3 regions of the Paenibacillus sp. Pae15 genome follow, and region 2 is predicted to be linked to each of the others. Evidence: riboswitches for the same ligand, from Rfam matches in the RefSeq annotation. Region 2 holds a riboswitch; each other region holds the start of a gene.
What was found. Region 2 has a riboswitch for cobalamin ahead of NR121_RS18345 (ABC transporter substrate-binding protein). Riboswitches for the same ligand answer to the same signal wherever they lie in the genome.
Positions count from the first base shown of each region.

Region 1: another riboswitch for cobalamin. It lies ahead of NR121_RS23555 (energy-coupling factor ABC transporter permease); the one in region 2 lies ahead of NR121_RS18345 (ABC transporter substrate-binding protein).
Region 3: another riboswitch for cobalamin. It lies ahead of metE (5-methyltetrahydropteroyltriglutamate--homocysteine S-methyltransferase); the one in region 2 lies ahead of NR121_RS18345 (ABC transporter substrate-binding protein).

Region 1 covers NZ_JALJRM010000043.1:10,773-13,036, forward strand. Annotated here, with positions in the region: gene NR121_RS23545 (LysR family transcriptional regulator) at 1-2, shown strand, start outside; gene NR121_RS23550 (hypothetical protein) at 230-475, opposite strand; cobalamin riboswitch at 888-1,075, shown strand; gene NR121_RS23555 (energy-coupling factor ABC transporter permease) at 1,224-1,982, shown strand; gene NR121_RS23560 (energy-coupling factor ABC transporter substrate-binding protein) at 1,988-2,264, shown strand, end outside.
Region 2 covers NZ_JALJRM010000024.1:16,416-18,679, reverse strand. Annotated here, with positions in the region: gene NR121_RS18350 (hypothetical protein) at 67-594, shown strand; cobalamin riboswitch at 620-827, shown strand; gene NR121_RS18345 (ABC transporter substrate-binding protein) at 988-2,010, shown strand; gene NR121_RS18340 (FecCD family ABC transporter permease) at 2,011-2,264, shown strand, end outside.
Region 3 covers NZ_JALJRM010000043.1:1,420-3,683, reverse strand. Annotated here, with positions in the region: gene gluQRS (tRNA glutamyl-Q(34) synthetase GluQRS) at 1-167, opposite strand, end outside; tRNA gene NR121_RS23510 (tRNA-Asp) at 263-339, opposite strand; cobalamin riboswitch at 733-931, shown strand; gene metE (5-methyltetrahydropteroyltriglutamate--homocysteine S-methyltransferase) at 1,076-2,264, shown strand, end outside.

The sequences.
Region 1 (2,264 bases), on a different contig from region 2:
AGCCGTGCAGTATAAAGGGCAGCCTGCCGTTGAAAAACACGGCGGCCGCCCACCTGCGGATCTTCTTCTCTTCTGGGCGACAATGAACCAAAAAGGTCGAGTAAGAGAGCAAGTATAGCCCTCTACTCGATCTTTTCAGTTTGGTAACGAAAAGTTAAGAAAACAGGGCCGTCCCTGCGTAGTTAAAAACTACTTATGGGACAGCCCCAATGATACAAATGACTGTTCATCATAACCGCAGCAGATCGGACTGCTCTTTCTTCAACTGCAGGGCCGATTTCATCGCTTCTTTACGCACCAGTTCACGTACGGCTTGAGTATTCTCGGCAAAGAATGAGTCGCATCTGCTCAAGCTGTACAATGCTTTTTTGGCAGCCTCGCAGGCCATCTTTTCACTTTGCAATAAATAATAACAAATGCGGTAGCAGTCATTTTCGTGTTTCTTTAAAAATGATATGCGATCCTTTATTTCCATAAACAGATCATCCCTAACATATCTTACTTACTTCATTATTTTAAGGGGTTTTCATTTGCTGGATAGTACTATTTTCTTCTAGTACCCATAATGAAGTATACAGAAGCAATATAAATAAAAGGTAAACAAAAGCTAAACGATTTCTTAACTTTAAGCCGCCGCTCTTTTGCAATTTTCAGCCTTAGCGTTTCGTTTAGAGGGTAACTATAACCAATACATATCACTGGGGTTGATCTTATGAAAAAAGCGGCTCTGGATGACGCCGAATGAATCACAGGCCGAATCTTGCATTCGGATGAGGATTTTGATAGACAAAGTCACCTCATTCGTGTTATAGTTCAATAAATTCATGTTACATAATGCAATGCGACGACCGCCAACGGACAAGTAGCATGGATTGACGCAAACGAATTGCATACATACTGAATCAGGTGCCTTTGCGACAGCAAAGGGTAACAGGGAATCGGGTGCAAATCCCGAGCGGTCCCGCCACTGTATTCGGGGAGTTTCTCCCAGCATGTCACTCGATCATCCATCGGGGAAGACGGGAGAACACGACGATCCGAGAGCCAGGAGACCTACCTGATTTATGCACCCCAAGGCCTTCGAGGAAAGGAGTGGTGTACGAACGATAAAAGCGACGATCACGCCAGGCTGATCTTGTCGTCTATTGATGCGTACCCCTAACCAATCCTGCAGGATTGGTTTTTTTGAGTTTTACAACGATTTGCCAGGGAGGAAATGTACAATGATTTCTAAAAAAGCAATAAGCACACTGTTGTTGGTCTCCGGATTTACCCTGTACCTGACTGTCAGCGATCCTAAGTCCGCCTATGCCATGCATATTATGGAAGGCTTTCTTCCCTACGGATGGGCGATCTTCTGGTGGGCCGTGTTTATTCCGTTCTTCATTCTCGGGCTGCGGTCCTTGATGAGAATTACGAGAGAAACACCGGAGCTAAAAATTATGCTGGGAGTAGCCGGTGCTTTCATCCTTGTTCTGTCGGCGCTGAAAATTCCTTCCGTGACGGGAAGCAGCTCGCATCCGACGGGAACAGGTCTCGGCGCTGTCATGTTCGGACCGCTGCCCATGAGCGTGCTGGGCTCCATCGTCCTGCTGTTTCAAGCTCTGCTGCTTGCCCATGGCGGGTTGACCACTCTTGGAGCCAACGCCTTCTCTATGGCTGTTGCCGGCCCCATGATCGGTTATGCCGCTTACCGGTGGATGATCAAATCGACGGGAAAACAAACGCTGTCGATCTTTACGGCGGCGGCGCTGGCCAACCTGTCTACGTATGTCGTCACTTCCATTCAACTGGCATTGGCGTTCCCGGCAGAGAGCGGCGGCATTTTGGCTTCATTCGTAAAATTCGGGGGCATTTTTGCGATCACTCAAATCCCTTTGGCCATCAGCGAAGGACTTCTTACGGTACTGATCTGGAACTGGCTGAAAGCCAACAGTTCGGAAGAATTATCGATTTTACAGCGTAAAATGAAAGGAGCATAACTCTCATGTCCCATCAGAAAACGAACCTTCTCATCCTGATTGCCGTCGTCTTGTTGGCTGTTCTTCCGCTCCTGTTCGTCAACGGCGAATTCGGCGGAGCAGACGGTGCCGCTGAAGAAATGATCACCGAGATTCATCCTGCTTATGAACCCTGGTTTGCTCCGCTGATGGAGCCTCCGGCAGAGACCGAAAGCATGCTGTTTGCGCTGCAGGCCGCCATTGGCGCCGGTTTTATCGGCTTTGCCTTCGGATGGTTCAAGGGTAGAGCCTCCAAATCCAAAA
Region 2 (2,264 bases):
TAACATCATAAAGGATATGTTGGAGAATCGGGGTAGAGAGGGAAAAACACGAGGGGAGAAACCGGCGTGAGAAGGAATGGGCTGCTCTGCCTGCTGCTGATGATGTTCGTACTTGCTGCAGGCTGCGGCGGAGGATCGAAGGCGGATGTGTCAATTTTCATGATAGGATCCAACGGGATCCCGAATGAAGCGGGAGAAAAGTTGCAAGCCTCGCTGCAAAGTGAAATAGGTGAATCGCCCAGTGTGCAAGTATTGGCGGCGCCTATATTTTCAATGGAGAAGCTGATCGTCGAAATAGCGGCCGGTCAGAACGGCATTCTGATGATTCCGGAGAATCATTTTAAAGCGATGGGCGAGCAGGGCGGTTATGTTCCGCTGGACGATGTGGCCAAAGCGGAGGATTTTCCTGAGGGCGTTCTGGAAGTTACGGAAGACGGCAAGAAACAAAAGCATCTGTACGGCATCCCGATGGATCAAACCAAATGGTTTACGGAGCTCGAATTCGACGGCAAAAATCTGTTCGCGTTCATTCCGGCCAATGCGCCGGACAAAGAGAAAGCGAAGCAGGTCATGAAAATAATTGCCGAGAAATAATTGTGCATGCCAGTCATGCAGCGGACAACAACATAGCGGTTCAGGTGCCCGCACAGCCAATCAACGCTTGCGGGTTAAAAGGGAAGCCGGTGTGAATCCGGCGCGGTCCCGCCACTGTATACGGGTAAATGCTCTTCATGAAGTCACTGTCTGGAGCAGACGGGAAGGCGAAGAGCTCTGGCTCAGCGAAGCAGCCCGTAAGTCAGGAAACCTGCCTGAACATGCATTCGATGCAGCCTTTCGAGGAAAAGGGGCAGACGCGCAGCCTGCCGGCGGCATATCGACTTGATGTCGACTGCGGCCGCCAGGTTTGTCAGAGTGTGCCTCTGCTTCGGAGACGATCCGAAAGCAGGGGTCTTTTCGTTTTTTGAATGATGATAAGGAGATGGACCTATGTATTGGGATAAGACGACTCGCATAAAAAAAAGGCTGCTTGCAGCCGTTCTGAGCCTGGCTTTGGCGGGAACGCTGGCAGGATGCGGAAGCACTGCGCCAGCGCCGGGGCAAGGTCAGCAGGCGGAATCGCCGAAGGCGGGCGACGCCAGGCAGGAAGGGACGGTCACATCGGCCAAACGGACGACGTATCCGCTCACCGTCAAAGACGCTACGGGTAAAGAATTTGTTTTTGAGAAAGCTCCGGAGCGCATCGTTTCCACTTCACCGAGTGAAACGGAAACGCTCTTTGCTTTGGGGCTCGGAGATCAGGTAGTGGGCGTATCGGATTTCTGCAACTATCCAGCCGAAGCGGCGGCGAAGCCGAAAGTCGGCAGCATCATCAAGCCGAACGAGGAAGCGCTCGTTGCGGCCAACGCCGATTTGGTCATGACGGGGGTATCCATGAATATGACCGTAGTGGAGAAGCTTCGCGGACTGAAGGTGAATCTGTTTAAGGTCGAGCCCAAAACGTTAGACGATGTGATGAGCAATATTCTGCTCATGGGGCAAATCTTCGACCGCCAGGAGCAGGCGGAGAAGCTGGTCGATTCGATGAAGGCCGAACGCCAAAAGGTACTGGATGCGGTGAAGGATCTGAAGCCTGAGCAGAAGAAAAAGGTATTTGTCGAGTTTTCCCCCGGCTGGACGGTCGGTAAAGGCGAGTATATTGACGAGCTGATCAGCCTGGCCGGAGGAATCAATGTGGCGGGCGGCGAGAAAGGTTACGTAAAGCTTAGCGAGGAGAAGGTGATCGCGGACAATCCGCAGATTATTCTTTATCCGACGGGGATCATCGACGAGAAGAGCAATAAGCCGATGGATCAGTTGATTCGCGAGCGCAGCGGCTGGGACCGGATTGAAGCGGTGAAGTCGAACCGGTTGGTCGGGTTGGACAAGGACATTATGAGCCGTCCGGGTCCCCGGATTACACAGGCATTGACGGAAGTAGCCAAAGGAATATACCCGGAACTGGTGAAATAGATGAAGCGTAAGCTGTGGATTTGGGGCGGAGCCGCCTTGGCCCTGCTTGTATTCGCCGTTTCTGCGGCAGTATCGATCGGTTCGGTCCGAATTCCGTTCGGTCATGTCTGGGGAATCGTACTTCATCAGCTGCCTTGGATCGGTGAACGAATCCAGGGGGATTGGAGCGAAGCTTCGGAACAAATCGTATGGAGGGTCAGGCTGCCAAGGGTAGTGCTGGGCATTCTGGTCGGTGCCGCCCTGGGGTTGGCCGG
Region 3 (2,264 bases), on a different contig from region 2:
TGCTCGGCGTAGGCGGGACGGGAGCGGGCTTTATCGATGTCTTCGATGCGCAGCACAAATTCTCCTCCGGCTTGGCGCATTTGCAGCCATGCGGCGAGGGCGGTGAAGGCATTGCCGATATGAAGCAGTCCGGATGGAGTTGGTGCGAAACGTCCGCGGCGGGTCATACTCTCACGCTCCTTGAAGAATACAAAAAAGAGCAGACATGTCGTTCTGCTCGGTGTTCTTTAGGCTATGTAAGATGATATGGGATGTAAATTCATGGCGGAGCCGACGGGATTCGAACCCGCGATCTCCTGCGTGACAGGCAGGCATGTTAGGCCTCTACACCACGGCTCCACACATTAGCAATGTTGTGTCTCGGACACAAACAGTATAATAACATGAATCGATGCGGTCTGACAAGCTCTTTGTTGATCGAATCGATTTTACCGTGTTCAACCGTATGAAAAAGGCTGCGGATTCATGTGGAACTTTTTCCCTCCTTCCTTCGTTAAAACTTATATGGCAGGAATAGGTAAACGTATATTTATAAATGAGGGAGGGAGCAAGCAAGATGGAGATGAACCGCAAACGCTTATGGAAGCTGAGGCTCATTGAATTGTGCTGTATCCTCATCATGCTTGTCATTTTATTTGCTTTTGCCGCTGTGCTCTTGTGGCATTACCATTCTAAACCATCCTCGACTGTTGCATAAATACTATTTGTAATGTATTATTTTACGAGCAACAATTTTATATTGTGGGAATAGGTGCTCTGGTCCGTTTCAAACGGTTCCGGAGCTTAAAAGGGAAGTTCGGTGAAATGCCGACGCGGTCCCGCCACTGTAACAGAGGAGTCAACGCGAATATGCCACTGATCTTCGGATTGGGAAGGCGCGTTTTGACCATGATTCTGGAGCCAGGAGACCTGCCTGTTCTGACAGCACTGTTTTTACCTACGGGAGATAGGGAGGTGTTAAAAATGGTAGCCACCGTTTTTACAAACGAGGGGCATCTTTACCCTTTTTAACCCAAGGGAAAGATGCCTTTTTTGCATGGAATTTAAAAGCAATATGAAAATGGAGGGTGACCGAATGGATTCGTTGAAAAGCAGTAACTTGGGGTATCCAAGAATTGGAGTGAACAGAGAATGGAAAAAGTTGCTGGAAGCCTTGTGGGCAAACAAGATTCAGGAGTCTGAATTTGAAAAGAAGATAGAAGAACTGCGGTTGAATCATCTCAAACTCCAGCAGGAAAAAGGAATCGACCTTATTCCGGTCAATGATTTTTCTTTGTACGACCATATGCTGGATACGGCGGCAATGTTCGGAATTGTATCCAAACGGTTTAACTACCCTGGCGGCGTTGTTTCCCTTTCCACCTATTATGCTATGGCCAGAGGCAGCAAAGGGGCTCCTGCTTGCGAAATGACCAAGTGGTTCAATACGAATTATCACTACATTGTACCGGAATTGAATGATATTACCCCGGTACTTACCATCAACAAGCCGCTTCAAGCCTATCGGGAAGCAAAGCAAAAGCTGGGCATTGACGGGAAGCCGGTACTGATCGGGTTGTATACGTTTTTAAAACTATCCAAAGGGTATAAGTCCGGGCAATGGGACGAGCTGATTGCATTGTTCCTCCCATTGTATGCTCAAATCCTGAGGGAACTGGAGCAAGAGGGCGTAAGGTGGGTGCAAATCGATGAACCTGTTTTAGTCAGCTCATTGTCTGATGAAGATATGGATCGGATAACTCATATTTATAAGCAACTGCATGAAGCGGCGCCGGGGCTGAATATTATGCTTCAAACCTATTTTGATGCCGTAGAGCACTATGAAGCGACGGTTTCGCTGCCGGTGCAAGGAATCGGACTGGATCTGGTACACGGTTACGACCGGAACATGCAGCATATGGCCAAGCATGGATTTCCAAAGGATAAGGTGCTCGGAGCAGGTCTGATCGACGGGCGCAACATTTGGGCTGCCGATTTGCAGTCCAAGCTGACCTTGCTGAATACGTTGTCCCAGTACGTTCCTTATGAAAGAATGATCATTCAGCCTTCCTGCAGCCTGCTTCATGTTCCTGTCACTACCGGGCAGGAAACCAAGCTTGGTTCTGAAATTCGGCAAGTCTTGGCTTTCGCCAATGAAAAGCTTGATGAGATTGTTTTGCTGACCAAGGCCGTGGCAGATAAAGATTCCGAACCGATCGCACGCGAACTTGAAAAAAATCAACAAGCGCTTCGCGAAATCAATGCATCCTCCTCCAGAAAAAAGG